One region of the Stenotrophomonas sp. YJH_SMC_58 genome, then DNA from elsewhere that is predicted to be linked to it. Evidence: predicted binding sites of a transcription regulator. Region 1 holds the regulator's gene; each other region holds the start of a gene.
What was found. The regulator FliA, encoded in region 1, starts transcription of late flagellar genes. The targets are predictions, from matches to a motif close to TAAAGTTTNNCNNNCNNNGGCCGATAA.

Region 1 (7,363 bases):
TCGGCTTGGCTGCCGGCTTGGCTGCAGGTGCCGGGGCGGGTGCCGGGCGCGGTGCTGCGGCGGGGGCCGCCGCGACGGCGGCAGCAGGCTTGGCGCCTGGCGCAGCGCCACCGTGCAGCTGGTCCAGCAGGGCTTCGAACTCGTCTTCGCTGATCAGGCCATCGTCGGCTTTCTTCGCCGGCGCGACCGCGGTCGGCGCGTTGCCGCCATGCAGCTGGTCGAGCAGGGCCTCGAATTCGTCGTCGGTGATCAGGTCGCTGCCGGCTGCCGCAGGCGCGGCCGCAGCGACCGGCGCGGCAGTGCCACCGTTCATGTCGAACTGCGCGATCAGGTCCGGCGGCGCATAACCCGGCTCGGTGCCGGAGGACACGGCGTCCAGCATCGACTGCAGGTAGTCCAGCGATTGCTGGGCGGCGTCGAAGTGGTGGGCCTGCAGCACCGCCTGCCCGGCACGCGCGATGCCCAGGGCCTCTTCAGCGGCGTGGCACAGCTCGACCATCGCGGTGACGCCAAGGAAGCCGGCACCGCCCTTGAGCGTGTGGTATCCACGGAACACCGCGTTGAGCTGCTCGGTGTCCTGCGGTGCCTGCTCCAGCGACACCAGCTGTTCGCCCAGGCGATCCAGGATTTCCTGTGCCTCGATGATGAAATCGGCAGTGATGTCGTCGGATACCGCGCTCATGCTTACAGCCCCAGATCCGACAACAGGTCGTCGGCGTCGTTCTGCGAGACCGCGTGGCGGTCCAGTCCCTTCAGTGCCGGCCCGGCCAGTTCCGGGTCGGTGCGATGCTGTTCCGGCGGCAGGCCGAGTGCGCCGAAGCCCTCGTGCACGCGGCGGACGATGCCGACCACGCGACGGATGATCTGCCCGGTCAGGTCCTGGTAGCTCTGGGTCAGGGCGATCTCGGTCAGGTTGTGGCGGATGCGCTCGAGCTGCGCGTCCTGGCCCGGCTGCAGGCCTTCAGCACGCAGCTGTTCGGTCAGGCTGCGGCATTCCTCGGCCAGGTCCAGGGTGCGGTGCGTGGCCTGTTCGGTCATGGCCACCACGTGGTCCAGGCGTGCGCAGGCGTCGTCCAGCTCACCGGCCTCGCTGGGCACGGTCGGCAGCTCACCCAGTGCCTGCCCCAGCTCGCGGGCCAGCCGCGAGAGGCCGCTCATCATCGGCTGCGTACGTAGCGCGACCAGTCCGTCGATGCGCTGCCGCCAGGCGGCCTCGTCACCGGACTCGAGTGCGTCCAGGGCTTCCTGCAGGCGCAGGGCGAGGGCGCTCTTGTCGACCGTGGTATCCATCAGGCGCTGGCCGCCAGGCGTTCGAAGATCTTGCCGAGCTTCTCTTCCAGCGTCTGCGCAGTGAATGGCTTGATGATGTAGCCGTTCACGCCGTTCTGGGCGGCTTCGATGATCTGTTCGCGCTTGGCTTCGGCGGTGACCATCAGCACTGGCAGGGTCTTCAGCTTGGCATCGGCACGGATCGCCTTCAGCAGCTCGATGCCGGTCATCACCGGCATGTTCCAGTCGGTGACCACGAAATCGAACGGCTGGCTCTGCAGCAGCGACAGCGCGGCATGCCCGTCCTCGGCTTCGGCGGTATTGGTGAAGCCCAGATCGCCCAGCAGGTTCTTGACGATCCGACGCATGGTCGAGAAGTCATCGACGATCAGGATGCGCATGTTCTTGTTCAAAGCAGAGTTCCTTTGTTGTTCATTCCGGGCGGCCGGGGGCAGCCGCCTCGGGCATGTTCATTCTTCCAGGCCGGCGTCCGCCGCCTCGAAAATCTTGAGCCGGCCACGCAGGCGCAGCACCGCCTGGCCGTGGATCTGGCAGACCCGCGACTCGCTCACGCCGAGCACCGCGCCGATCTCCTTCAGGTTCAGTTCCTGCTCGTAGTAGAGCGAGAGCACCAGCTGTTCGCGCTCGGGCAGGTGGCCGATGGCCTTGCCCAGCTCGCGGCCGAACTCACCACGCTCCAGTACCTGCTGCGGGGTCGGGCCGCCCTGGGCGACGGTGTCCAGCTCGCCCTGGTCCTCGATGCGCGACTCCAGGCTCAGCACCTGGCCACGTGCGGCGTCCTCCATCAACCGCAGGTATTCGGGCAGCGGCATCTCCATCGCGGCGGCCACCTCGGTGGCGCTGGCGGCGCGGCCGCTGCTCTGTTCCAGGCGGCGGATGGTGGCGGCGGCATCGCGGGCACGGCGGTGCACCGAGCGCGGCACCCAGTCGCCACGGCGGATCTCGTCGATCATCGAACCGCGGATGCGGATCGAGGCATAGGTCTCGAACGAGGCGCCCTGGTCGGCGTCGTAGCTGCGCGACGCTTCGATCAGGCCCATCATGCCGGCCTGGATCAGGTCGTCCACTTCAACGCTGGCCGGCAACCGCGCGGCCAGGTGGTGGGCGATGCGCCGCACCAGGTCCGAATGCTGGGCGATGACCTCGTTGGCCGCCGAGCGCTGGACTTCCCTGTACTGGGCTGCGCCTTTCATGCGGCCACCCCGCGCTGCTTGAGGATGCGCTCGAGGAAGAACTCGACGCCGCCACGCGGTTCGGTCGGCGCCTGCCAGCGTGCGGTGCGACGCGCGATCTCGGTGATCGCCAGCGCGGCCGGGCTGGACGGGTAGGCCTTCACCACCGGCTGCTGGCGCTGCACCGACAGGCGCAGCCAGTCGTCCTGCGGCACGCAGCCCAGGTAGTTCAGCGAGACATCGGCGAGGAACTTCTCGCAGACGCGGGTCAGCTTTTCGTACAGCACGCGGCCCTCGTTGGGGTCGCGCACCATGTTGGCCACTACCTGGATGCGGTCCACGCCGCGTTCGCGCGACAGCACCTTGATCAGCGCGTAGGCGTCGGTGATCGAGGCCGGCTCGTCACAGACCACCACCACGGTGTCCTGCGCGGCCTGGCAGAAGGTCAGCACGCCGTCGGTGATGCCGGCGGCGGTGTCCACCACCATGATGTCCAGTTCGCGTTCCAGCTCGGAGAACACGTTGACCAGGCCGACGTGCTCGGCCGGGGCCAGCTCGGCCATGTGCCGGCGGCCGGACGCGGCCGGCACCACCAGCACGCCGTTCGGGCCTTCGACGATGACGTCGTCCAGCGAGCAGCGGCCGGCGACCAGGTCGGCCAGCGTGAAGGTCGGGTTCAGCCCCAGGATCACGTCGATGTTGGCCAGGCCCAGGTCGGCGTCCAGCAGCAGCGTGCGCTTGCCCATGCCGGCCAGTGCCACCGCCAGGTTGGCGGACACATTCGTCTTGCCCACGCCGCCCTTGCCGCCAGTGACGGCAATGGTGCGCACAGGGCCGAGCGGCTCGCTGCGGGTGGCCGACAGCGGGAAGGTCTTGGTCAGCTTGGCGTACTCACGCGACGGCATGGTTCAACTCCGGGTTGCAGGGCATATCGGCCGCGCGGCGCAAATCTTCAAGGCGAAGTACGAGATTGGCCGCACTGGCCCGGTGCAGGTCCTCCGGAACGTCCTGGCCATCGGTCACCCAGGTGATCGGCAGGGCGTGGTCCACGGCCACTGACAGGGCGTTGCCGAAGCGGCCGGTCTCGTCCAGCTTGCTCAGCACCAGGCCCTGCAGGTTGGCGGCGCCGAAGCGGCGGACCACCTCGTCCATGTCGCCGAAGCTGGTGTTGGCCGGCAGCACCAGCAGGGTGCGTACCTGGCGGGCGGCGCGCAGCCACTGCAGCTGCGCGGCCAGCGCGCGGTCGCGCGGGCCCAGGCCGGCGGTGTCGATCAGCACCAGCTTGTAGTCCTTCAGGCGTTCCAGCAGCTGGTCCAGGTCGGTGCCGCTGTTGGCCTCGTGCACCGCGATGCCGAGCTGGCGGCCGTAGCCGTACAGCTGCTCGCGGGCGCCGATGCGGGTGGTGTCGGTGGTCACCAGGGCCACATCGCGCGGCGCATGCTTCTCGGCGAAGCGCGAGGCCAGCTTGGCGATGGTGGTGGTCTTGCCGGCGCCGGTCGGGCCGACCAGGGCGATCACGCCGCCTTCTTCCAGCGGGTCGACCGGGGCGATCGGCAGCTTGCGCGAGATCAGCCCCAGCATCAGGCCGCGGCCACGATGGGCTTCGGTCTCCAGCGGGATCTGCATGGCCACGTCGCGGGCCAGCCCGGCGTCGAAACCGTACTCGTCCATCAGGTCCAGCGCGGTGGCGCGCACCGGGCTACCACGCAGGCGCTCGTCGGTGAAGCGGTTCATCTCGCGCTCGATCACCTGGCGCATGCCGGCCACTTCCTGGCGCAGCTGGCGGATCTCGGCGTCGTCCTGGGCAACCACGGTCAGCGTCGGTGCCGGGGCCAGCATGGGGGCCGGGCTGGCTTCGCCGGCGGCTTCGACCGCTACCGGTTCGCTGGCGGCGATCCCGGGCTGCGCTTCGGTCACGGCAGCGGTCGGCAGCGGCGGCGGCTGCACGGCCGGGGCCACGCTTTCGTGATGCATGTCGTGCGGCGGGTCGATCTGGAAGCGGGCGCGGTTGGCCGGCACGGTGGCGGCCGGTGCGACGATGGCCTCGGCGAACGGGGCGAAGCTCTGTTCGGGCAGCGCCGGTTCGTTGACGGCGGCGCGCGCCAGGGTGGCGGCGAAGCCAGTGCTGCCACGGGTCGGCACGATCTCGTCGGCGCTGTCCAGGGTGCGGCCGGTGGCCCCAACGGCCGCACGGGCGAGGGCGGCCACGGCCGAGGTGGTGGCGGCGACCGGTTCCGGCGCGGGGGTGCTGCTGCGGCGGCGGGTGACAGCGGCGATCACCGCGTCGGCGGCGGTGCGCGGCTTGGGTGCCGGCGGCGGTGCGACATCACGGCGCGAGGCTTCCAGTGCACGCTGCACGGCGCTCTCGTCGTAGTTGGCCGCGGCGACGATCTCGACGCCTTCCTCGATCCGGCGGTTGGACAGGATCACGGCGTCAGGACCATGTTCCTTGCGCACCAGGTTCATGGCCGAGCGCATGTCGGCGGCGACGAATCGTTTGATTTTCATGCTGTGGTCACGGGACGAAGACGGCGGGGTGGTGGTCGGAGAACTCGGGTGGTCGGTGGTCTGCACGGTGCGGGTTCCCCTTGGTATCTGTCTGTTGCGTTGGTTCGAAGGTGGTGTCTGTTTTCTGGCGCATCGGTGGGCGGCGTCAGCTGATCGTTCCGACCAGCTTCAGGCGCTTGTCCTCCGGCACCTCGCTGTAGGCCAGGACCGACAACGACGGAACGCTGTGGCGGACCAGGCGCGCCAGCGCGGCGCGCACCGGGCCCGGTACCAGCACGACCGCCGGCTCGTTTCGCGCTTCCTGCTTGCTGACACATTCGGCCAGGCTCTGGTGCAGTCGCTCTGCGAGTCCGGGTTCCAGCGCGGCGCCGTTGCCCTGCGTGGACTCCTGCAAGACACGTTCCAATTGCGGGTTGAGGGTGAACACCGGCAGCTCCGCCGACATTCCGGCGATCTCCTGCACGATGAAGCGGCCCAGCGCGGTGCGCACGGCAGCGGTCAGCACCGCCGGGTCCTGGCTGCTGGGCGCGTGTTCGACCAGCGCCTCGGCGATCTTGCGCAGCTGTCGGATCGGGATGCGCTCGACCAGCAGGTTCTGCAGCACGCGCACCACTGCCGACAGCGGCAGCGCCTTCGGCGTCAGATCTTCGACGAGCTTGGGCGCGCTCTTGGCCAGGTTGGCCAGCAGGTGCTGCACTTCCTCGTGGCCGAGCAGTTCCGGCGCATGTTCGCGGATCAGGTGCGAGAGGTGGGTGGCCACCACGGTGGCCGGGTCGACCACGGTGTAGCCCAGCGTTTCAGCCTGGGCACGCTGGTGCGGCTGGATCCAGGTGGCATCCAGGCCGAACGCGGGATCCTTGCCGGCAATGCCCTCCAGGGTGCCCAGCGCGCTGCCCGGGTCCAGCGCCAGTTCGCGGTCGGGGTGGATCTCGGCGGTGGCCACCGGCACGCCGTGCACCAGCACGCGGTAGCCGTTGGCGGGCAGTTCCAGGTTGTCGCGGATATGCACCGACGGAATCAGGAAGCCGACGTCCTGGGTCAGCTTGCGGCGCACGCCCTTGATGCGCGCCATCAGTTCGCCGCCCTGGTTGCTGTCCACCAGCGGGATCAGCCGGTAGCCGACCTCCAGGCCCAGCGGATCGACCGGGCGCAGTTCGTCCCAGCTCAGTTCGGCGGTCGGCGCAGGTGCCGCCGGGCGGCCGAGTGCGTTGAGTGCGGCCGCGTCATTGCCGGCGGCTGCCGGGTCGGTGGCTGCGGCCTTGCCCTTGCGGTAGACCTTCCAGGCGATGAAGCCAAGGATCGCGGCCAGCGTCAGGAAAGCGACGTTGGGCATGCCCGGCACCAGGCCGACCACGCCGATGATGCCGGCGGTGATCGCCAGCGCGCGGTACTGGCCGAACACCTGGCCGGTCATCGCCTGGGCCATGTCCTGCGAGCGCGAGGCGCGGGTCACCAGCATCGCCACCGCGCTGGAGACCAGCAGGGCCGGCAGCTGCGCCACCAGGCCGTCACCTATGGACAGCAGGGTGTAGGTGGCAGCGGCTTCGCCGAACGGCATGCCATGCTGCAGCACGCCCACGGCCAGGCCGCCGAGCATGTTGATGAACAGGATCAGGATGCCGGCGATGGCGTCACCGCGGATGAACTTGCTGGCGCCGTCCATCGCGCCGTAGAAGTCGGCTTCCTCGCGCACTTCCTCGCGGCGCAGCTTGGCTTCTTCACGCGTCAGCAAACCGGCGTTGAGGTCGGCGTCGATCGCCATCTGCTTGCCGGGCATCGCGTCGAGGATGAAGCGCGCGGTCACTTCCGAAACGCGGCCGGCGCCCTTGGTGATGACCACGAAGTTGATGATGGTCAGGATCGCGAACACCACGATGCCTACCGCATAGTTGCCGCCGATCACGAATTCGCCGAAGGCGGCGATGACCTTGCCGGCGGCGTCGTGGCCGTTCTGGCCGTTCAGCAGGATCACGCGGGTGGAGGCCACGTTCAGCGCCAGCCGCAGCATGGTGGTGATCAGCAGCACGATCGGGAAGATGGTGAAGTCCAGCGGGCGCTTCACGTAGACCACCGCCAGCAGCACCATCAGCGAGATGGCGATGTTGAAGGTGAACAGCGCATCGAGCACCGGCGCGGCCAGCGGGACCACGACCATGGCCAGCAGGGCCAGCACGATCAGCGGTGCGCCAAGGCCCTGGCGGATCATTTCCAGGGCGCGGCGGGTGTTGAAGCCGGTGGAGGGCTGGGCGCTCACGGGCGGCCCCCCTTGCCGAATTCATCCACCTGGATGTGCGGGGCGTCCGGCATCGGGCCAGTGCGCCAGGCGCGCAGCTGGTAGACGTAGGACAGGACCTGGGCGACGGCCGAATACAGTCTCACGGGGATTTCCTTTC
Region 2 (7,363 bases), on a different contig from region 1:
ACCCTGGTGCAGCGCCCGCTGTACAACACCCAGGAAGGCTATGGCAGCGCCATCGTGCCCGGTGTGGCTGAGCTGATCGTACACCAGACCCTGCTGATGGGCATCGGCGTGCTGCTCGGTGGTCGTCGTCTTGCACTCGGCCGGCGCCTGCGCTTCGACCTCCCGACCCTGGCCGGCATGGCGATGGGCTTCGGCCTGATCGGCCTGTTCGGCCTGTTCTGGTACGCCGGGTTCACCGCCTGGGTGCAGGACTATCCGCGCGGCGGGAACCCACTGGGCCAGCTGCTGGGCGGCACCCTGTTCATCGCCGCTACCGTGGTTTTCGGTCTGTTCGTCGGCAGCTTCTTCCGCATCCGCGAACGCGCCTTCCAGTACATCATCGCCACCTCGATCCCTCTGTTCTTCCTGGCCAACCTGTCGTGGCCGGCAGTGATGACGCCGCAACCGCTGGTCTGGCTGGCGCAGCTGCTGCCTACCACCTCCGGCATCAACCTGATGGTGCGGCTGAACCAGATGGACGCCAGCCTGGCCGACGTCAGCCACGAACTGATCACCCTCACCGTCCTGCTGCTGCTCTACGGCAGCCTCGCCACCTGGCGCCTCCTCGCAAAAAAGGGGACGGAGGGGATTAAGTCGTAAACGGCAAGGTTGGGGGATTGCGACTTAATTCCCTCCGTCCCCTTTTTTCTGCAACGAAGAACGCCGGCGTGGGGCCGGCGTTCGGGTACTGCGGTGTGGAAGGGGAAACGGGGGCCTTCGGCGATCGATCAGCGGTAGACGCGTTCGCAGCGACGTTCAACCACGCGGTCACCGTTCTTCTGCTGCTGGTTGCCTTGGATCTGGCGGCCGGCCGCACCACCGGCCACAGCGCCGGCCACCGTTGCAAGCTTCTTGCCGTTACCGCCGCCCACCTGGTTGCCCAGCAGGCCGCCGATCACTGCGCCGGTAGCGGTACCCGTGATGCGGTTCGGATCGCGCGAGTTGCGCTGCACTTCCACGTTCTTGCAGACCACGCGACTGCCGTCGTTGAACTTGCGTCCCTCATCGCGCGGCCCATACGTCTGCGCACCGGCCACCGACGAAGCCGCCAGCAGCGTGCCCAGCACAAGCAATCGGGTCGAGGTCTTCATGGCCATCTCCTGAGTTCCGGTATGGCGCAAGTGTCCTCCTGCGGTTGGCAACCGGAAGTGAAATGCGCGTGTCCGCCGCCTCATCGGCCATCGCGCGTTCAGGAAGAAATCCGAGCCCATCACGATCAGCCAGCGTGATAGGCGCTGTCTTCCTACCGGCATGGCCCTCTGCTAGAACTCTTCCCAACCGCCCGCATTGGCGGCCAGCGTCGGTTCCATCCGCGGCGGCAGCACCGCCGGCCGGCGTACCGGTGCAACCGATGCCGCCACGGCTGCCAGCGCCGGGCGGACCGCTGCGGCGGCGGTCACCGCCCCCGTGCGGAACACCGAAACTGCTTCGGCCAGCAGGTTGGCCTGCTCCTCCATGGAGCGTGCCGCCGCGCTGGCTTCTTCCACCAGCGCCGCATTCTGCTGCGTGGTCTCGTCCATCTGCACCACCGCCTGGTTCACCTGTTCGATACCAGAGCTCTGCTCCTGCGAGGCGGCAGAGATATCTGCCATGATGTCGGTCACGCGCTGCACCGAGGCCACGATCTCGCCCATCGTGGTGCCGGCCTGACGAACCAGCGCCGATCCATCGGCGACCTTGCCGACCGAATCCTCGATCAGGCCCTTGATCTCCTTGGCCGCACCGGCCGAGCGCTGCGCCAGCGTGCGCACCTCACTGGCCACCACCGCAAAGCCCCTCCCCTGCTCGCCGGCACGCGCAGCTTCCACCGCCGCGTTCAAGGCCAGGATGTTGGTCTGGAACGCGATGCCGTCGATGACACTGATGATCTCGGCGATCTTCTTCGACGAGGCTTCGATGGCCGACATGGTGGTGACCACCTGGCCGACCACCTCGCCGCCCTGTGAGGCGACGCCATGCGCACCGATGGCAAGCTGGTTGGCCTGGCGTGCGTGCTCGGCGTTCTGTTTCACGGTGGAGGTCAGTTCCTCCATCGACGCAGCCGTCTCTTCCAGGTTCGCCGCCTGCTGCTCGGTGCGCCGCGACAGATCGGTGTTGCCCGAAGCGATCTCGCCTGCCGCCAGGTTGATGCTGGACGCGCTGGACTGGATACGGCCGACAATCTGCTTGAGCTGATCGACGGTGGCGTTGCAGTCATCACGCATGCGGGCGAACACGCCGTGGAAGTCGCCCTGCATGCGTACAGTGAGGTCACCGCGCGAGATCGCCTGCAGCAGGGTCGACACCTGCACCAGGTTCTCGTCGGTGGTCTGCATCAGGCGATTGAGCCCGGCCACCATGTCGCGGAAATCATAGGCGAAGCGATCTTCATCGCCGCGCAGGCTGAAGTCGCCGGCGGCTGCGGCCGTCGCCAGCCGGCGGATCTCACCGTTGATCGCCGACAGGCTGGTCTTGGTTTCGTCCATGGCCTGGGTGATTGCGGCCTTCTCGCCCGGCAACGGATCCATGTCCACTGACAGATCACCGCGGGCGTAATGCTTCATTACTTCGATCAGCCGGTTCTGCACCTGCACATGCGAGCCGACCAGCGCATTGGTCTCGTGCACCATGCGCCCGTAGTCGCCAGGAAAAGCACTCTCGTCCATGCGATAGCTGAGGCTGCCCGCGTCGTGCTGGCGGGCCAGTTCACCCTGCGCCGCCATCACCGACTGCAACTGCGCCTGCATGCGCTGCATCGACCTGAGCAGCTGCGTCACCTCATCGTTGCCGGACGCGTCGATGCTGTTGTCCATCCGCCCGTTGGCGATGCCGTCGGCCAGCTTCACCGCACCTTCCAGCGGGCGGGTCAGGCTGCGGGTGATGGCCCACGCGGCCAGCGAGCCCAGTACCAGGCTCAACGCGCCGAACACGATCGACAACGTGCCGGTCCAGGATTCGGTTGAACGGTATTCCTCGCGACTGCGCTCGGTCAGTGTCTCCTGATGCCGCAGCAGGGTCGAGATCGCCTCATTCCATGCGGTGGCCAAGCCGTGCTCGGCGAGCAGTTCCTTGGCCGCGCCGTCGAAATCACCGGCCTTCATGCGCTCGTGCAGATGCTGGGTGGAGGCGTCGGTGGCCTTGCGTGCCGCGTCGATTTTCGCCACCAGGGCATCACCAGTGGCGTCGCGTGGAATCTTGATGTACTTGGCCCAGATACCGTCGTAGGTCTGCGACAGCTCCTGCGCCTTCTGATAATCCTTGTCGAAATCCTCACCGCGCTTGATCACCATCAGCCGGCGATGCATCAGCACCGCGTTGTTGGTATCCAGCATGTCGTTCAACAGCCGCATCTTCACCATGTTGACGTCCACCACTTTCTCGAACTGGGCGGACTTCAGGTGGTTTCCGTACAGCACGAGGCCAACGATGGCCACGATGAACAGCAGCAGCAAACCGAACCCGGCACCCAGCCGGGATCCCACTCGGAGGTTGCGTAAGGCGAGCATCTCAATTCCCTTGATCATGGCCGTATGAAGGGTGACGGCGCAGCGGAGGGAAACTTTACGGGACTTTATATATGGACCGATCCAAATATATGGAACTGTGCAGGCAGTCAGAAAATGCAGCGACCAATAATGGCGCCACATCATTACCGAATGCCACTGACACGCCAGCGCCCGATGAAAATTACACAAATTGACACCATAATCACGCCTACCCCATCCAAGGCGGCCCGGATTATCTGCGCCGGACACAACCGTCGCCCGGGCGGGCTACAGTCTGCAGATGACACGGATCCCACACATCGAAGGCGCGTCCATCAACGACATCATGGCCAACGAAGACTGGCAGCTGGGCGCAAGCCTGGACGCGCTTGATGACCCGCTGCACGGCAGCTACGGCGCGCTCGCCGGTCATGCCGCCACCACGATGGTGTGGCGTGACATCGCCCACGGCCGCGAGGCACTGGGCCGCGAGACCACGCGCGCCTGGCTGCGGTCCAAACTCGATCAGGACGGCAGGTTCAACGGTCCGGTCATCCAGCCTCAGTTGACGGCACTGTCGATTGGCCAGGGACAGGCCTACTTCGAGATCGTCATGGAGATCTTCGGCAGCCATCCGCAGATCACCCTGGTGCCAGGCTGAGCACTCTGCAGCAACCAGCCCCCATCAGCTCAAAGCTTGGCCAGGGCCTCGCCCAGACGGCGTGGGAACGCCACTTCGCTGGCCAAGTGCCATGCGCGTGCATTGGCGCCCAGCCGGGTCCACTCGGCCTCATCCATCGCCAGCGCACGCTCGACGGCCTGTTCCAGCGCCTTCTCATCCACATGCCAGGTTCTGGACAGATGGCAGGGCTCGCCCTCGTGCGCGGCGACCAGGATACCGCGGCTGTCGTCGATCATCTGGTTCATCGGCGCGCCGTCGCAGGTGATCACCACCGCGCCGCAGCTCATCGCTTCCACCAGGTAATGGCCCCAGCCTTCGGTCTGCGACAGGCACAGGTGAAACGCATGTTCGTTCTGCAGGCGCTGCACCTCCTGGTCGGGCAGCCGCTCGCGGACGATCCGCAGGTTCGCGGCCCCGCCCTCATCTTCGTCCGAAGGGCCGCCGCGCAGGATGGTCAGCAAGGGCCACTCAGGGTGCCGCTTCCAGACATTGACGAGTGCAGCCGTCCCCTTCATGCGACTGGTACCGGCCGCATGCAGGAAGCTGCGCGGTCTGCGCGGCACCGCTGGGTCGTAGCGGTCACGGCTGCAGAAACCAACTTCCAGCGCGCGCATGCCCAGTGCGTTGAAGATGCGCGTGGCTTCTTCGGTCTTGGTCAACAACGCATCGAACCGCGGCAGGATCCGCAGGCTGCGTGCGGACACCCATTCCGGATTCGGAATCAACAGATTGACCTCGGCCAGTCCAAAGCTTGCCGGCCGGACATGCTCCAGCGAGATGTTGATGTCGAACCGGGCCGGCGTGCGCCCCAAGCTGAGCCACGAGGCCAGCAGCCTGCGCAGGCGCATCCCGCGCAGTTTCCAGGCACCACCATTGCGCACCGCGTCCAGACGGCTGACCGTCACCGTGTGCCCGAGCTGCTGCAATGAGCGCTCGATCACCTGGATGTCATGGGACAGGCCACGCTGGTTGTCGGCGGCCAGTAGATGGATATGCGCCATCAGGACGGACTCCCTGGCCGATGCAGGTTACGCGCCGGCAAGGCGGTCGCCATCATGAAGCCCAGCACCAGGTAGAAATAGAACGAATGCGGCATCGCCCGGTAGAACACGTTGTCCGTGAACGCCGAAAGCGCATAGACGATGACCACGGCAAGTCCGGCGATGGCGATCGTCGCGGTGATGTCGTCGGCGTGGCCGAGGCGCCGCACGAAATGAATGCCGGGCAGGATGAAGACCAGCAGCATGATCAGCAGCAACGGCACGCCACCGGTCACCGCCGCTTCCAGGTACTCGTTATGCGGGTGGTTGTAGCGGAAGATCGACTCGGACACCTCGCCGCGGGCGATGCCCTCACGTGCATAGGTACCGAACTGGTTCAGGCCCACCCCCGCCACGGGATGCTCGGCGAAGGCGTCGACCGCCACGCCCCACATGGCGATGCGCTCGCGGACCGAGCCGACCTCCTTTTCCTGGTTGAAGCCGGAGATCTCGCCACTGACCTCACCGAAGCGCTGGATCACCTCGTGGTTCAGCACCGAGGTGGCGCCGACCACGCCGATGGCCAAGGCACCGACGAAGACCAGTGCCCCCCGCCAGCGCCGGGTTCGCCGGACGTGCACCACAATCACCATCAGCATGGCGGGAATGAACGCCAGGATCGGCCCGCGACTCTGCGCCAGGATCGAACCGTAGACGCCGACGGCGATGGCCACGCCGTGCAGCCAGCGTTCGGCCGGATGCACATTGGGCTGGATCAACCGGATGACCGAGAACAACGCCATGCACAGCGTCACCATGGTGAACTCGATGGCCGTCCATTCGCCGCCACTGAAACCGTGCGCGCGTTCAAGACCCATCACGTGGTGCTGCACGATGCACGACCCGCCGAAGACTAGGGTGGAAACGGCGAAGATCTTCCAGATCAGGCGCCAGTCCAGCGCAGTGGCGAACACAGCAGCGGTACCCAGGTAGAGCAGTGTCTGCGCCGGCAGATCCAGCTCGTTCCAGCGCAGCCCGTGCCAGAGGATGCTGTAGAAGGCATAGGCCAGGCGCAGGAAGCAGACGATCACGATGAACCGGGCGATGCGGTAGCGCAGGCGGACATCGGGCTGGCGGCGAATCAGAACCACGCCGGTGACCAGCAGGGCCAGCAGCAGCACCGCCTTCAGCAAGGTGTAGGGTGCGGAGCCGGCAAGCGGAACGATGGCGACCAGGATGCTCAGCAGGACGGTACGCCAAGTGTAACGAGGTTCGGCGGCCATGCAGGCTGCAGTCATGCTTGTTCTTTCCATCAACGCCCGCCCGGGGACAAGTCGCCCCGTTTTCCATGGAGGCCGCTTGGCGGAGATCGCCGGGGCTGACACTACCGTGGGACCCTGGGGAAATCAACCAAAGTGCCGGGGCAGGGGCGCAGGCGTTGGCACACGGACAGCCTCCAGGCCCAGCGCGGGTGCCGCGGATCATCGACCGCCCCAGGTCGCTACACTAATGACCTCTCCGGCCATGCCTGCGCGTGGTCACGCCCCGACGCCCTGCCCAAGACGCGAAACGCCCCAAGTGACTGATACAAAAGACAACACCAGCAACGCCAAGGCGTCCAAGGATCACACCCCGCTGATGAAGCAGTTCTTCGCAGCCAAGTCCGACTACCCGGACCTGCTGCTGTTCTTCCGCATGGGCGACTTCTACGAGCTGTTCTACGACGACGCGCGCAAGGCCGCGCGGCTGCTCGACATCACCCTGACCCAGCGTGGCAGCTCCGGCGGCGCGCCGATCCCGATGGCCGGCGTGCCGGTGCATGCCTACGAAGGCTACCTGGCACGGCTGGTGGCGCTGGGCGAGTCGGTGGCGATCTGCGAGCAGATCGGCGACCCGGCGCTCGCCAAGGGCCTGGTCGAACGCAAGGTGGTGCGCATCGTCACCCCCGGCACGGTCACCGACGAAGCGCTGCTGGACGAGCGCCGCGACACCCTGCTGATGGCGCTGTCGCGCAGCAAGCAGGGCTACGGCCTGGCCTGGGCCGACCTGGCCGGTGGTCGCTTCCTGGTCAACGAGGTGGAAACCGACGACGCCCTGGAAGCCGAGCTGGCACGGCTGGAGCCGGCCGAGCTGCTGGTGCCCGACGAGGAGAACTGGCCGGAGTTCCTGCGCCAGCGCACCGGCGTGCGCCGCCGTGC
Region 3 (7,363 bases), on a different contig from region 1:
GCGGGTGATGGCTGGCGATCCGTCACAGCGCGGTGGCCACCATGACCGTGCACATGATCTGCTGCAGCTGGATCCGGCCAGCGGGGCAATCCTCGATTCGCGCCCCTACGCGCGCCAGCGCGCCGGCGCGCAGCTGGCCACCAGCGTGTTCGCATTGCACTCGGGCAGCTACTTCGGCATGCCCGGGCGTGTCGTGGTAATGCTCAGCAGTCTGGCCATGAGCCTGTTCTTCATCACCGGCTGGATGCTGTACCTGGACCGCCGCCGCAGCCAGCGTGCCGCGCGCGGGCTGCGCCGGTCGCTGCCGGTTGCCAGCGATGATGGCCGCGCACCTTGGCTGGTCGTGCATGCCAGCCAGAGCGGGCTGGGCGAGCAGCTGGCCTGGCGTGCCGCCGCGCAGCTGCAGGCCGCTGGCCATGGCGTGCAGGTACTGCCATTGGCCCGGGTCGATGCCACGCAGCTCGCGCGCACTGCACAGGCATTGTTCGTGCTGAGCACCTTCGGCGATGGCGAGCCGCCGGATGCGGCACGGGGCGCTGCGCGGCGGCTGCTGGCACAAGCGCCCGATCTGTCGGGCCTGCAGTTCGGCCTGCTCGCCCTGGGTGACCGCCAGTACCCGCATTACTGCGGCTTTGGCCGCCAATTCGATGGCTGGCTGCTGGGCAACGGCGCACGTGCGCTGTTCGAGCGCATCGATGTCGATGCCGCCGCGATACCGGCGCTGCGCCAGTGGCAGCAACATCTCGGCGCGCTGACCGGCATCGCCACCGATGACAGCGTGTTGCCGGCCGCGACGCAGATGCACGAGTGGCGCCTGCTCGGCCGTGACCGCCTCAATCCAGGCAGCGTGGGCGGCGCCATCTGGCGCATCCGTCTTGCGCCACCGGCCGATGTGCAGTGGCAGGCGGGCGACATCCTGCACATCGCGCCCCGCCACAACGCGCGGCACGCCGCTGCGGTGCTGAAGGCACATGGGCTGGATCCCCAGCAGCCGCTGCTGATTGACGGCCAGCCGCGCACGCTGTTGGCGCTGGCCAGCGAGCGCGAGCTGCCCGATGCCGATGCTGCGCTGGCGGTGCAGGATGCGTGCCTCTGGCTGGCAGGGCTGCCACTGCTGCCGGGGCGCGAGTACTCCATCGCATCCTGTACGGATGACGGTGCGGTCGAACTGGTGGTGCGGCTGGTCCATGACGAAACCGGACGCACCGGCCTGGGTTCGGGCTGGCTGTCGCTGCATGCGCCGGTCGGTGCCAGCATCGTGGCCCGCGTGCACCGCAACCCCGGTTTCCATCGCGTTGGCGGTGCGCCGATGGTGCTGATCGGCAATGGCACCGGCATCGCGGGCCTGCGCAGCCTGCTGCGCGAAGCCGCGCATGCAGGTGAGCACGGGCACTGGCTGCTGTTCGGCGAACGCCAGCGCGCGCACGACTTCCTGTTCGCCGATGAGATCGAAGCGTGGCAGGCCGATGGCCATCTCGCGCGGGTGGACCTGGCGTTCTCGCGCGATGGTGAGGGCGGCTATGTGCAGGATCGCCTGCGTGCAGCAGCCGATGCCCTGCGCGACTGGATGCAGCGTGGTGCGGTCATCCACGTCTGCGGTTCGCTGCTGGGCATGGCCGGAGGCGTGGACCAGGTGCTGCGCGAAGCGCTGGGTGATGAAGAAGTGGAAACGCTGCTGGAGACCGGGCGCTACCGTCGCGACGTGTATTGAGCCACAAGGGTAGTACCGGCCGCCGGCCGGCATGATCAGGGGCGTGCCGGCCAGCGGCCGGCACTACCGGAGCACGATCAGGCCGCAGCGCGCGCCTGTGGCATCGACTGCAACTGGAACGCGCCCACCGCTTCGGTCAGCGCGTGTACCTGCGCCTGCATCTGCGCGGTGGAGGCACCAGCCTCTTCCACCAGGCTGGCGTTGCGCTGGGTGCTGGCTTCCATCTGCACGATGGTCTGCTTCACCTGCGCGATGCCGGCATGCTGGTCCTGCGACGCACTGCGGATACCGGCCAGCAGCTCGGCCAGCTGCTGCACGCTGCCAACGATCTCGCCCATCGTGATGCCCGCCTGCTCGGCCTGCTGGTTGCCCTGGCCAACACGCGCCACCGAATCCTCGATCAGTCCTTTGATCTGCTTGGCCGCTTCGGCACTGCGCTGGGCCAGCAGGCGCACTTCCGCAGCCACCACGGCGAAGCTGCGGCCCTGCTCACCTGCACGCGCGGCTTCCACCGCGGCATTCAGCGCGAGGATGTTGGTCTGGAAAGCGATGCCATCGATCAGCTGGGTGATGTCGCCGATCCGCCGCGAGGCCTCGCTGATGCCATGCATGGTCGCGACCACCTGGCCGACGGCCTCGCCACCGCGCTGGGCCACCGCGGCCGCCCCCTGCACCAGGGCATCGGCGCGGCCCGCGGCATCGGCATTGCGGCCAACGGTGTCGGTCAACTCGTGCATCGACGCTGCCGTCTCTTCCAGGTTGGCCGCCTGCTGTTCGGTACGCTGCGACAGATCATGGTGCCCGGCAACGATCTCACCAACGCCGGTGTCGAGGCTGGACGTCGCCTGCTGGATGCGGGTGACGATGCGGCCCAGTTGCGCGACCGTGGCGTTGGCATCGTCGCGCATGCGTGCGAACACGCCCTGCAGCTCACCTTCCATGCGCACGCTGAGGTCACCACGGGCCAGCGCCGCCAGAAGCGCCTGCAGATCGCCGAGGTTGGTCTCGAAGGTCGCAAGCAGGCGGTTGATGCTGGTCGACAACGTGCGCACGAAGCCCTGTTTTCCCTCCAGCGCGATGCGGCCGTGCAGGTCGCCATGTGCGGCGGCATCGACCAGTGCTGCCACTTCGGTTTCCAGCAGCGTTTCCAGCGCGCGGCTGCGCCACTCCACTGCCACGCCGAGGAAATGCCCTTCGTCGGTGATGGCATTGGCGATCAACTGGTAGCGGACGCCGGCATGACCGATCTCGCGCTCCTCGCGCTGGCGCACGCCAGCCAGGCTGGCCAGTGCCGGATGCAGGCGTACCGCATCGCTCCCCACCAGATCTTCAAGCCGGAGTGCAAGCTGCTCCAGCAGCGCCGGATTGGCGTACGCCACCAGGCCTTCGGCATCGATCACCATCAAGCCGGCCTGTGCGCTGTCCAATGCCTGGCGCACGCGGGTGTTGCCGCGGGCCACCGCACGCTCGGTCTCGATGCGCGCGCGCAGGCGCTGCTGCATGTCGACCAGGCGCTGGGCCAGCTGGCCGATTTCATCGTTGGCGTTGTAGACGCGCAGGGTGGTGTCGAGGCGGTCGTCGGCGATGTCGCTGGCGAAACGCAGGGTGTCCTGGATCGGCTGCCGCACCGCACGCAGCACCAGCACCAGGCTGGTGATCAGCACGCCGGCCACCAGCAGCAGGGTCAGTGCGAACAGCACGCTCATGGTGCGCGCGCCGGCCTGCTGGCGTGCCTGCGCCCCGGCCAGCGCCGCCACCTGTGCCTGCTGGAATGCGGCCAACGCCGGCGCTACGCCCGTGGCGGTATCCAGCAGCGACTGCGCTTCCACATCCAGGCCGACGCGGGCAGCGGTATACCCCAGCAGTGCGGCCTGATACGCCTCCATCCCGGTGCGCAGGGTGTCCTGCACATCCGCAGGCAGGCCCGCCAGCGCGAGGTCGAACGGCAGCTTCTCCTCGCTGGCGCGGTCGGCGTGGGTGGAATCACCGTCGAGCAGCAGCAGTGCCTCCTGCCTTCGCATCGTCTGCAGGGACAGCGCCAGCGCGGGCCGCTGCTGCACATCCACCTGCGCCTGCAGGGTGTCGGCGGCCTGCTGCAGCTGCGCAGCGAGGCCGGCATCACCACGGCCCATCTCGTCGACCCGTTCGAACAGGGCGGCCACACCCTGCGAGAACGCGTCGGCGGCTTCGGTCAGCGCCTGCAGGGCCTTGCGCCGGCCAGCATCCATCGGCATCGCGCGCAGCGCCTGCAGATCGGTCTGCAACGCCTTCTGCGTGGCCAACAGCTGCGCGCGGTCGGCATCATCGAAACTGCGTGCATACTGGGTCTGCAGGCGACGCGCTTCGGCCACCCGCGTGGACAGGCTGGCAGCCAGATCGCTGCCGCGCTGGTAGCTGGCCTGGCTGCGCGCAGCCAGTGCGTTGGCACGGCCAGTCCAGGCGTAGACAGCAGCGATCGCCACCAGGCCCAGGCCGCAGATCCACAGTGTGGCCTTGAGCTTGTTGGCCACGCTGAGCCGATGTGGCTGCAGCCAGCGCAGCAGCCCGGGGGACGCCGAGTGCAACGCAGCAAGGCGCGTGCGCAGGGACCGGAGGTGGGGGACAACGGCCGACATGACAGACTCCAGGCGAAAAGACGCACCTGTATCGGCCTGACTCAGGACAACTTTAGCGCCTTCTTCGTCTGCGTCCCCCCATCGCTGGTGGACGCGGCCTTTGTACCGGGTGCAGGCGACGGAGGCATGACACGGCCGCCGCGCTTGACCTCAACCCCGGTTGGGGGAGCACAGTGGACATCCCTCCCCCGCCCGGTGCCTCCATGACGACGCTCGATGTCCCCCGCTACCTGCAGCGCCTGCAGCTGGATGCGCCGCCACCGCGGACTCTGGCCGGCCTGACCCTGCTGCAGCAGCGCCACAACGCACTGCTGCCCTTCGAGACCCTCAGCTGCCTGCTGCGCGATGCGGTGCCGATCGACCTGGACAGCGTGCAGCGCAAGCTGCTCGACGAGCGCCGCGGTGGTTACTGCTTCGAACTCAATGGCGGGTTGCTGGCGCTGCTGCAGGCATTGGGCTTCGATGCGCAGCCATTGAGCGCGCGGGTACTGCTGGCCGCCCAGGACGGCGAACTGACCGCGCGTACCCACCTGCTGCTGCGCGTGAACGTAGACAGCGGCGACTGGCTGGTGGATGCCGGTTTCGGCAGCCTGACCCCGACCGTGCCGCTGCGCCTGCATGATCCGCAGCCGCAGGCCACGCCGCACGAACGCTATCTGCTGCAGCGCCTGCCCGACGACGGTGATTTCGTGCTGTCGGCCGAGTCCAACGATGGTTGGCGGGCGATGTATCGGTTCGACCTGCAGGCGCCGGCACCGATCGACAACGTGGTGGGCAACTGGTACGTATGCACCCATCCCGATTCCAGTTTCCCCGGGCAGCTGCGCGCGTCGCTGACCGGGCCGGACTGGCGCCGCACCATCGGCAGCGGCAACTACACCGAGTATCGTCCCGGGCAGGCACCGGACAAGCGCCCGCTGCATGATGTGGGTGATGTGCGTGCCGTGCTGCAACAGCGCTTCGGCATGCAGCTACCGGACGACCCGCGACTGGACCCGGCCATCAATGACTGGCTGCAGCGCTCGCGCGCCGCGACCTTGTAGGGCCGAGCCCATGCTCGGCTGAGCTGGAGCGGCTGGGCCAACAGCAGCCGAGCGTGGTCCCGGCTCTACAGAGCTGCGCGCGCCTGCAGCGCAATGCGGTTGCCTTCGCTGTCGCGGATCTCGGCCACGCGCCAGTCGCCCGCATCGGCGGGTCCGAAGCACAGCTCGGCGCCCGCTTGCAGTGCTCGCTCCAGGCTCGCATCCAGGTCATCGACGCCGATGTAGACGCGCGCCCCCTGTTCGGAAGGCCGGTAGTCCGCGCCGAGCACCAGCGCAATGCTGGCACCGGCGGCCTCATCGGAGAACGGCAGGTAGGCCATCCGGCAGTCGTGCAGCACCACAGGTTCGTCCACCGCGACCTGCAGCCACCGCTGGTAGAACGTGATGGCACGGTCCAGGTCACTGGCCGGGATTTCCACATGCAGGATCGGGTTCACTGGCACTCCTTGCTCGGTCCACTCAGATGATGCGCAGGGTAATCGCCTTCAGCACCGCACGGGTGCGATCGCGGGTGCCCAGCTTGTCGAGTATGGCGGACACGTAGTTCTTCACCGTGCCCTCGGCCAGGAACAGGCTGCGCGCGATCTCCTTGTTGCTGTAGCCACCGGCCAGCAAGCGCAGGATCGCCACCTCGCGTTCCCCGAAGGTATCGGTGGGCGGTGCTTCATCGTGGAAGCGGTAGCGGGCGCGTACCGGCTCGGTGCTGACCGGCAGCAGCAGGGTTTCACCTGCGGCGACGCGCTCGATCGCCTCGCGCAGGTCTGCGGGTGCGGCGTCCTTGAGCAGGAAGCCCTGTGCGCCGGCCTCGCTGGCACGCAGCAGCAGATCACTTTCATCAAAGGTCGTCAGCAGCAGCCACGGCGTGGCATCGCCGCGCGCGCGCAGCTGGCGCACTGCTTCGATGCCGTCCATCCCGGGCATGCGGATGTCACTGAGCACAACATCCACGCGCTGGGTGGACAGCGCGTCCAGCAACGCCTGGCCCTCCTCGGCCTCCAGCGCCACGTCCACGCCCAACCCCTGCAACAACGCACGCAGCCCGGCGCGGACCAGCGCCTGGTCGTCGGCCAGGGCAACACGGATCGCGCTGCCGTTCATGCCGGCACCCAGGCGGTCAGGTGCATGCCGCCCTGTGCGGTGCGGGCCAGTTCCAACTGGCCACGCACTGCGGCCAGGCGCTCACGCATGCCGGCGATGCCGTTGCCCTCGCGGATACGCTCGGCGCGCTGGCCGTCGTCACGGATGTCGATACGCAACCGGGAATCCTCCTCGTTGATCGTCAGCCATACGGTGTCTGCGTTGCCATGCCGGGCGGCATTGGTCAGCGCTTCCTGTACCAGGCGCAGCACGGTCTCGGCCATCAGCGGGTCAACCACGCGCACGCACTCGCCGATCTGCAGCTGCAGCTTCGGGCGCGGGAACGGCGCGGCCAGCGCGTGCAATGCGGTGGCCAGATCGAGGCCGCGATCATCGCGCATCGATTGCACCACCTGGCGGATGTCGGCCAGCAACTCGCCGGACAGCTGCTCGGCCAGCACCAATCCTTCGCGCTTGGCCAGCACAGGGTCGGCCGCAAGGGCACGCAGGTTCAAGCGCATCGCGGTGAGCTTGTGCCCGGCCACATCGTGCAGTTCGCGGGCCAGGCGCAGGCGCTCGGCGTCGCGTGCACTGTCGGCCAGCAGCGCGCGGGTAGCCAGCAGGTCGGCATTGACGCGGGCCAGGTCATCGCGGGCCAGCGCCGTGCTGCGGGCATAGTGTGCGGTCAGTGCGGCGAAGGCCTGGAAGCCGCCATAGAGCAGCACCACCAGCAGCGGCTGGCTGAAGCCGCTGTGGCGCAGCACGAGATACATGGCGAGGTTGGCCAGCAGTGCAACAGCCAGCACGAAGCGCGGTGGCCAATGCTCGGCCAGCTGCGCCACCAGCACCACCAGCAGTACCGGTGCGGTGCCGGTACGCGGCTGCAGCGCAACCAGCACGAGCGCCAGCAACGCCTG
Region 4 (7,363 bases), on a different contig from region 1:
TCCGGGCCAGCGTGCACGCGTGATCGGTGGCTGGTCCGCCTTCAGCGCGCTTGCCCTGGTGCTTGGCCCGTTGCTGGGCGGTGCGCTGGTGCAGCGGGCCGGCTGGCCCAGCATCTTCCTGATCAACCTGCCTTTGGGGCTGCTGGCGTTTGTGCTTGGCGCCTGGGGCATCGCCGAGCGACGGCACCCGCAGCACGCCGCGCTGGATCCGGCCGGGCAGCTGCTCAGTATCGGCGCGCTGGGCGCACTGTGCTATGGCCTGATCGCGATCGGTGAGCAGGGCCTGTTGGCCCCGGTGACGCTTCTGGCGCTGGGCGCCGCAACTGCGGGGCTGATCCTGTTCGGCATCGTCGAGCGGCGGGTGGCACGCCCCCTGCTGCCGCTGGACCTGTTTGCCGACGGTCGCTTCCGCATGCTCAACCTGGCCTCGTTCGTGCTGGGCTTCACCGCCTATGCGAGCCTGTTCTTCCTGTCGCTGTTCTTCCAGCAGGCACAGGGGCACAGCGCGGCGCTGGCAGGCTCGCAGCTGGCTCCCCAGTTCCTGTTGATGGGTGTTGTCTCGCTGTTGTTCGGGCGCCTGGTTGCCCGCCTCGGGCTGCATGCCGCGCTGGTGCTGGGCTACGTCCTGGCCGGTGTGGCGATGTGCGCAATGGCCACGTTCGAACCGGCTACTTCGCGCGCTCATGCCACTGCCGTGCTGATGCTGCTTGGCATTGGAATGGGGCTGGCGGTGCCAGCGACCGGCATGGCGATCATGGCCAGCGCACCGGCCGAACGCGCAGGTATCGCGTCAGCCACGATGAACGCGCTGCGCCAGGCAGGCATGAGCCTGGGCATCGCGCTGATGGGCAGCCTGATGGGCCAGCGTGCCGTACAGCAGTTCACCGCCTGCGCACAGGCCGCAGGGCAGCAGCGGCTTGTTGCGCAGGCGCGTGAACTGATCCTGCACCCGGGCTCGATGCACGCCACGCCGCAGGTGCTGACCTGGTACCGCAGTGCGATGGCCAGCGGGTTCGGTTGGGCGATGGCGGTGGCGGGTGCGCTGGCCCTGCTTGCGGCGCTTGGGCTGCATCGGCAGCGTGCATCGGCTTGACGCGCAGCATTCAGCCTTGCTGGCGTTGCGGGTCCTCTGCCGTGCGTTCGATCGCCTGAGGCTGTTGTTGCTGCTGGCGCGCGTTGGCGTGGCGTGCGTGTCCACCTTCGCGTCCGATCGTGGCCATGTGCTGGCGGTCGCGGCTGATCGCTTCGCCACCCTTGCGGCCTGCGACACGTGCTTCGGCCGGACTGAATTCGTGCGCATTGCCGGAGGCATGTGCCGCGCGCCCGCCCTTGGCGGCGATCGCGCGCTGTTTGTCCTGGTCCATCGAGGCGAAGCCCCGGTTGGAGCTGCGCGGCTTCTGCTCAGTCATGTGAAATCTCCTGCAGTGTGGACGCCGCCTTCGTGGGCGACGGCGTCCATGCTTGGCCACCGCACGCTAAGTCCAGGTCGCCATCTTCGCCCCGGTTTTCACGCGCCCTGCGCACCGTGATGATCACGCAGCCGGACCGGCGGCCGCATTCGTCGCGTATTCACTGCCGGCCCTCGGATGTGCGCGCAACGCCGGCGGCCGCAGTGGCGGTGCCGCACATATGTTCGATGATCCTGTGCTGCTGCCCGATGGCTATCAGATAAACGTTCCGCACCGGCAACCGATCAAACTGCGCACCGGTGGCAACGGCGAACGGACCGGTGTCGCGCCCCACGCGGCAGGCGGCGACGATCCGCTCTCCATCGCACGTCAACTGCTGGCTCCGCCGAAGTCGTCAAGATGAACGCACAGTTGCGCGGTCGTCCTATCGCAGATGTTCCGTTGCATGCCTAGAATCGAAGCATCCCGGTAGTTCCCGGGCGCTTCGAGTGAATGGACTCAATGAAGATTCTGTTGACCGGCAGTTCCGGGCGGATCGGGCGCGCGATCTTCGGCGCGCTGGCGGCTGCCCATGAAGTGGTGGGTCTGGACCGCAGTCCGTTTGCCACCACGCGCATCATTGCCGATGTCACCGATCATCAAGCCGTCGTGCGCGCGGTGCAGGGCGTCGACGCGGTCATCCATACCGCGGCCCTGCATGCGCCACACGTCGGCCTGGTACCGGACGCGGTGTTCCAGCAGATCAACGTGGACGCGACTGCGCACCTGCTGCAGGCGGCGCGCGAGGCAGGCGCACGGCGGTTCGTGTTGACCAGTACCACCGCGCTGTACGGCCACGCGGTGGTGGCAGGGGGATGCCGCTGGATCGATGAGGATACCGAGCCGCTGCCGCGAACGATCTACCACCGCAGCAAGCTGCAGGCCGAGGCCCTGGCTGAAGCTGCCGCCGCACCGGACTTCGGGGTGCGCGTGCTGCGGATGGGGCGCTGCTTCCCGGAACCGCCGGAACGGATGGCGATGTTCCGGTTGCATCGTGGGATCGACGCCCGTGACGTGGCCAGTGCCCATGCCGCGCTGCTGCTGGATGAGGGGCCGGCCTTCGCCCGCTACATCGCCTGCGCCGCGACCCCGTTCCGGCGCGAGGATTGCCTGGAACTGGCCACCCAGCCGCGCAATGTACTGGCCCGGCGCGTACCGCAGCTGCTGGCCGAGTTCGAGCGCCGCGGCTGGCCGTTGCCGCTGAGCGTCGACCGCGTCTACGACAGCGCCCGCATCCGCAGGGAGCTGGGGTGGCAGCCGCGTTTCGGGCCGGACGCCGTGCTGCAGCAGTACGCCGCAGGCAGCATCGAGGTGTTGCCACGCGCGGAGTGGATCAAGGATCGGGTGGCCGAATAGGGGAAGCGGGGACGGATCCCTGAGTGGATTCAGGAATGTGTAGGCCGGTCGCCTCAACCTCGTTGGCAGGCGGCCGCTAACCCGGTGCGCTTCCTGCGCCGGGCGGGTCCCGGCGGCCGGTGGCCTGCGCGACGGATCGCGCGCCTGCGCGGTGCCCTCCCGGCGCCGGTCGTCCTGAACTGCCTTGCGGACCCCTCCATGCCTTCTTCCCGTTCCGCCGCTGCCCGCCGCCCGGGCAGCATCGCCCACAAGCTGATGCTGGGCACCGCCGTCATCGCGCTGCTGTGCTTCGGCCTGACGGCGTTCCTGATCTATCGCCAGGCCAGTGCCAGCCTGATCGATGCCTCGCGCCAGACCATGACCAGCGAGGCCAACGCCGAAGCGCGCCAGGTCGCCGCCGACCTGGGCACGGCGTTTGCCAGCAACGATGCCATGGTCGAAGCCGTGCTCGCCCAGCGTGCGCGGGGCGACGTGCCCGATCGCGCCAGCCTGGCTGCCGTGCTGGGCGAGCAGCTGCGCACCCACCCGGAGTGGCTGGGCAAGAGCACCATGTGGGAGGCCGATGCCTTCGATGGCAGGGATGCCGAGTTCGCCAACACCGCGATGCACGATGCCAGCGGCCGCTACATGAGCTACTGGGCCTGGCATGACGGCAAGCCGCAGCAGTCGACCATGACCGACTACACCGAAGCCGCCGACGGCTCGGCCGACTGGTATGTGGTACCCAGCCGCGACAAGCTGCCCAAGGTCAGCGAGCCCTATGCCTACGACATCGCCGGCCAGCAGGTGCTGATGAGCACGTTGAGCTCGCCGATCGTCGAAAACGGTACCTTCCTCGGCGTGTTCACCGTCGACTTCTCGCTGGCGGCGCTGCAGAAGCACCTGGCGACGCTGACGCCGATGGGCGCAGGCCGCGTCGAGCTGCTTTCGCCCAACGGCGTGGTGCTGGCCTCGGCGAATGCCGCCGAGATCGGCAAGCCGCGCACCGACGCATTGACCCGCAGCATGCTTGCCGACATCGCCGCCGACCGCCGGTTCGAAGCCTTCACGCCCGATGCAGCCGGCAACGTGCGCGTCTACGTGCCGCTACGCGTGGGCAATGCCCCGCAGCGCTTCGCGCTGGGCGTGGTGATGCCGCACGCGGTGATCGTGGCCGAGGCGCGCCAGCTGCTGTGGTTGACGCTGCTGGTGGGCGTGGTGGCCGCGCTGACGCTGAGTGCCGGTGTCTATGTGCTGCTGCGCCGCCTGGCGATCCGCCCGTTGGCCGAAGCGGTGCGGGTGGCGGGTGACGTAGCCGCCGGCAAGCTCGACAGCACCTTGCCTGCGCGCAGCAACGATGAAGTGGGCCGCCTGCTGGACGCGATGCAGGGCATGCGCGGGCAGCTGCAGGCGGTGATGGCGGCGCAGGCGGAAATGGCGCGCCGCCACGATGCTGGCGAGCTGAGCTACCGCATGGACGCCACTGCCTTCCCCGGCGAGTACGGCCGCATGGTGGCCGACAGCAACCAGCTGGTGGCTTCCAGCAATGCGGTCACCCAGCGCCTGGTCGAGGTGATGCAGCGTTACGCGGTGGGTGACCTCAGCGTGGACATGGAAGCGCTGCCGGGCGAGAAGGCGGTGTTCACCGCAGCGATGGCCACCACCAAGAGCAACCTGGCCGCGATCAACGAGCAGATCCAGCAGCTGGCCGCCGCCGCGGCGGCCGGCGACTTCGCTGTACGCGGTGATGCCCAGCGCTTCGACCACGATTTCCGCCGCATGGTGGAGACCCTCAACATCATGATGCAGGTCAGCGATCACAACCTGGCTGAGCTTTCGACGCTGCTTCGCGCGATTGCCGCCGGCGACCTCAGCGCACGCATGCGCGGTGATTTCCATGGCGTGTTCGCGGTGATGCGCGACGATGCCAACAGCACCGTGCAGCAGTTGACCCAGATCGTCGGCCAGATCCAGCAGTCGGCCGCCAGCATCCGCCTGGCGGCGGGTGAGATCGCTGCGGGCAACAGCGATCTCTCGCGTCGTACCGAGCAGCAGGCCGCCAACCTGGAAGAAACCGCCGCCTCGATGGAGGAGCTGACCTCCACCGTGCGCCAGAACGCCGACCACGCGCTGCAGGCCAATACCCTGGCAGGATCCGCCGCTGACGTTGCCAGCGAGGGCGGGGAAGTGGTCAACCAGGTGGTGCAGACCATGGAGCAGATCGAGGCCTCCTCGCAGCGCATCGCCGAGATCATTTCGGTGATCGACGGCATCGCCTTCCAGACCAACATCCTGGCGTTGAATGCGGCGGTGGAAGCGGCGCGGGCCGGTGAGCAGGGCCGCGGCTTCGCGGTGGTCGCCAGCGAAGTGCGCGCGCTGGCGCAACGCTCGGCGGGCGCAGCGAAGGAGATCAAGGAGCTGATCGACGCATCCGTGGCGCAGGTCGGTGCCGGTGCGCAGCTGGTGCACGGTGCGGGCCGTACCATGCAGGCCATCGTCGGCCAGGTGGGGCGCGTCAACGAGATCATGGCCGAGATCTCGGCTGCGTCGCGTGAACAGTCCGCCGGCATCGAGCAGGTCAACCAGACCGTGGTGCAGATGGATGAGACCACCCAGCAGAATGCCGCGCTGGTGGAGGAAGCCAGCGCCGCGGCGCGGGCTATGGAGGAGCAGGCCGAGCAGCTGGCCGTGGCGGTCTCGCGCTTCCGCCTGCAGGCCGAACCGGAGGCCATGGCCCGCCGCGCGGCCTGATCCCGGAAACGAAGACGCCCGGAGGGGGCCGGGCGTCGGTTGCATCCTTGCCGCGCATCCTGCGCAGGTCTGATGGCTCAGAACATTCCTTCAAACGGGTTCCAGCTGGTACGGCCTTCCACCTTCTCCAGGTAGTAGCTGTAGTTGGTGCTGGAGGCGACCAGCAGGTTCATGGCGATGAACAGCATGCGCCCGACGACGTCCGGAAGGAACATGGAGACGATGGCCAGCACGATGTTGATGCCGATCACCACCAGTGCCTTGCGCCACATGCCAAGAATCAGCAGGTAGATGGCACCGAAGAACAACGCGAAGAAGTTCAGGTTGATCTTCAGGCGGTCACCAAAGGACAGCGCCTTCCAGGCCTGCTTGAAGCCGGGGTTCTTGGGGGCGCCGTGCTGGCGGAAGAAGTTGAAGCGGAACTGCCACTTCGGGCTGAACTGGGACAGGTCAGTGGTATTCATTGGGGGGAGACATCCCTGTGAGAAAACGTTTTCATGATAGGGCAAGTCCTATTCAGGATCCAAGCGTCACCGTCAAAAATGTGACGCCTGCCTTGTTCCGGCTGCTGCGGCAGGGGCGCGCACCGTCACCCGCCCGCCTTGTTTTTAGGATAGGGTGCGCAGTTCCGCTGCCGCACCAGCTGAATCCGTGCGGCGGCGGGATGTCCATGGAGGTTGCATGACCACACCTGCTACACCGGAAAACGCACCGGGACCGGTGCTTCTGCCGACACCTGAAGTGGTGCAGGCACAACAGCTGCTCGCACGCCAGCAACTGGCGGTGGCGATGGACCGTGCACGCACGGCGGCTACGCAGAGCGCGGCGCCCGCCGCCGCATTGGAAAGCGAGTAATCCGCAACACCGCCGATCGCGCTGGCCCGTCGCCAGCGCGATCGCGGCGGACGCTCTTGGTCAGAACCGCGCGGTCATGCTGAGGAAGTAGCTGCGCCCGGCCACGAAGTAATCGGTGGAGCCTTCCGCATACAGCTTCTTGTCGGCCAGGTTGCTGACGCCGCCACGCAGGGTCAGTACCTCATTGACGTTCCAGGCCGCGGTCAGGTCATACAGCGTGTAGGCCTTGAGGAAGGTCGTCGCCGTGCCGGCCTGCCTGCCGGTGTACTGCGCCGACAGGCTGCTGGAAAACACCGCGTCGGGCGTCCAGTCCAGCGACGAATAGCCCGAGAATTCGGGGGTATCGATCAGGTTGCGGCCGGTGGTCAGGTTCCTGGCTTCCTTCATCCACGTCGCCGAGGTGCGCCAGCGCCAGTGCTCGCCGAAGCGGACATTGAAGTTGCCTTCCATGCCGCTGGTGCGTGCGCGCTGCACGTTGCTCATCCGCGTCCACCAGATGCCGTTGAACCTGCCCAGCGGTGCGTACTCGATCTTGTTCCTGAAGTCGGTGTGGAAGTAGGTCAGGCCGGCATCCACCAGATCGTTGTCGAAGCTGATGCCGATCTCGCGGTTGGTGCTGGTTTCCGGGTCCAGGTCCGGGTTGCCGGCCATGTAGCAGCCGCCGCGGGTATAGCCCAGCGGAATCAGCGAGGTGCAGCCACGGCCACCGGACTGGGTGGCGGCGCTGGCGGAGTTCTCGGTCAGGCTGGGGGCGCGGAAGCCCTTGGAAACGCCACCGCGGATGGTCCATTGCTCGGCCGGATGCCAGACCAGGTAGGCGCGCGGGCTGACGTGGCCACCGAATTTCTCATGGTGATCCAGGCGCGCGCCCAGGGTCAGTGCCAGGGTGCGGTGCAGCTTCAGTTCGTCTTCGACGAACAGGGCCCAGGTATCCACTTCCAGATCGGAGCCGCTGACGGCATTGCCGGCATAGT

Region 2: AC5P68_RS08440 (methyl-accepting chemotaxis protein) is a predicted target of FliA. The motif match lies at 3,556-3,582, and genes of this name have one in related genera.
Region 3: AC5P68_RS16960 (methyl-accepting chemotaxis protein) is a predicted target of FliA. The motif match lies at 4,355-4,381, and genes of this name have one in related genera.
Region 4: AC5P68_RS14965 (methyl-accepting chemotaxis protein) is a predicted target of FliA. The motif match lies at 2,858-2,884, and genes of this name have one in related genera.

Annotation. Positions count from the first base shown of each region.
Region 1 covers NZ_JCAFSW010000017.1:9,777-17,139, forward strand. The annotation lists gene AC5P68_RS17300 (chemotaxis protein CheA) at 1-682, opposite strand, end outside; gene AC5P68_RS17305 (protein phosphatase CheZ) at 685-1,290, opposite strand; gene cheY (chemotaxis response regulator CheY) at 1,290-1,682, opposite strand; gene AC5P68_RS17315 (RNA polymerase sigma factor FliA) at 1,740-2,483, opposite strand; gene AC5P68_RS17320 (MinD/ParA family ATP-binding protein) at 2,480-3,367, opposite strand; gene flhF (flagellar biosynthesis GTPase FlhF) at 3,354-4,970, opposite strand; gene flhA (flagellar biosynthesis protein FlhA) at 5,116-7,176, opposite strand; gene flhB (flagellar biosynthesis protein FlhB) at 7,221-7,363, opposite strand, start outside.
Region 2 covers NZ_JCAFSW010000005.1:19,970-27,332, forward strand. The annotation lists gene AC5P68_RS08430 (ABC transporter permease) at 1-639, shown strand, start outside; gene AC5P68_RS08435 (glycine zipper 2TM domain-containing protein) at 768-1,136, opposite strand; gene AC5P68_RS08440 (methyl-accepting chemotaxis protein) at 1,302-3,524, opposite strand; gene AC5P68_RS08445 (barstar family protein) at 3,805-4,164, shown strand; gene AC5P68_RS08450 (glycosyltransferase) at 4,194-5,186, opposite strand; gene AC5P68_RS08455 (O-antigen ligase family protein) at 5,186-6,463, opposite strand; gene mutS (DNA mismatch repair protein MutS) at 6,690-7,363, shown strand, end outside.
Region 3 covers NZ_JCAFSW010000016.1:9,791-17,153, forward strand. The annotation lists gene AC5P68_RS16955 (PepSY domain-containing protein) at 1-1,711, shown strand, start outside; gene AC5P68_RS16960 (methyl-accepting chemotaxis protein) at 1,789-4,326, opposite strand; gene AC5P68_RS16965 (arylamine N-acetyltransferase family protein) at 4,530-5,369, shown strand; gene AC5P68_RS16970 (VOC family protein) at 5,435-5,806, opposite strand; gene AC5P68_RS16975 (response regulator transcription factor) at 5,829-6,467, opposite strand; gene AC5P68_RS16980 (sensor histidine kinase) at 6,464-7,363, opposite strand, start outside.
Region 4 covers NZ_JCAFSW010000011.1:91,890-99,252, reverse strand. The annotation lists gene AC5P68_RS14985 (MFS transporter) at 1-1,093, shown strand, start outside; gene AC5P68_RS14980 (KGG domain-containing protein) at 1,104-1,409, opposite strand; gene AC5P68_RS14975 (peptidase S41) at 1,630-1,812, shown strand; gene AC5P68_RS14970 (NAD-dependent epimerase/dehydratase family protein) at 1,911-2,804, shown strand; gene AC5P68_RS14965 (methyl-accepting chemotaxis protein) at 3,003-5,534, shown strand; gene AC5P68_RS14960 (DUF2628 domain-containing protein) at 5,612-5,998, opposite strand; gene AC5P68_RS14955 (hypothetical protein) at 6,216-6,389, shown strand; gene AC5P68_RS14950 (TonB-dependent receptor domain-containing protein) at 6,450-7,363, opposite strand, start outside.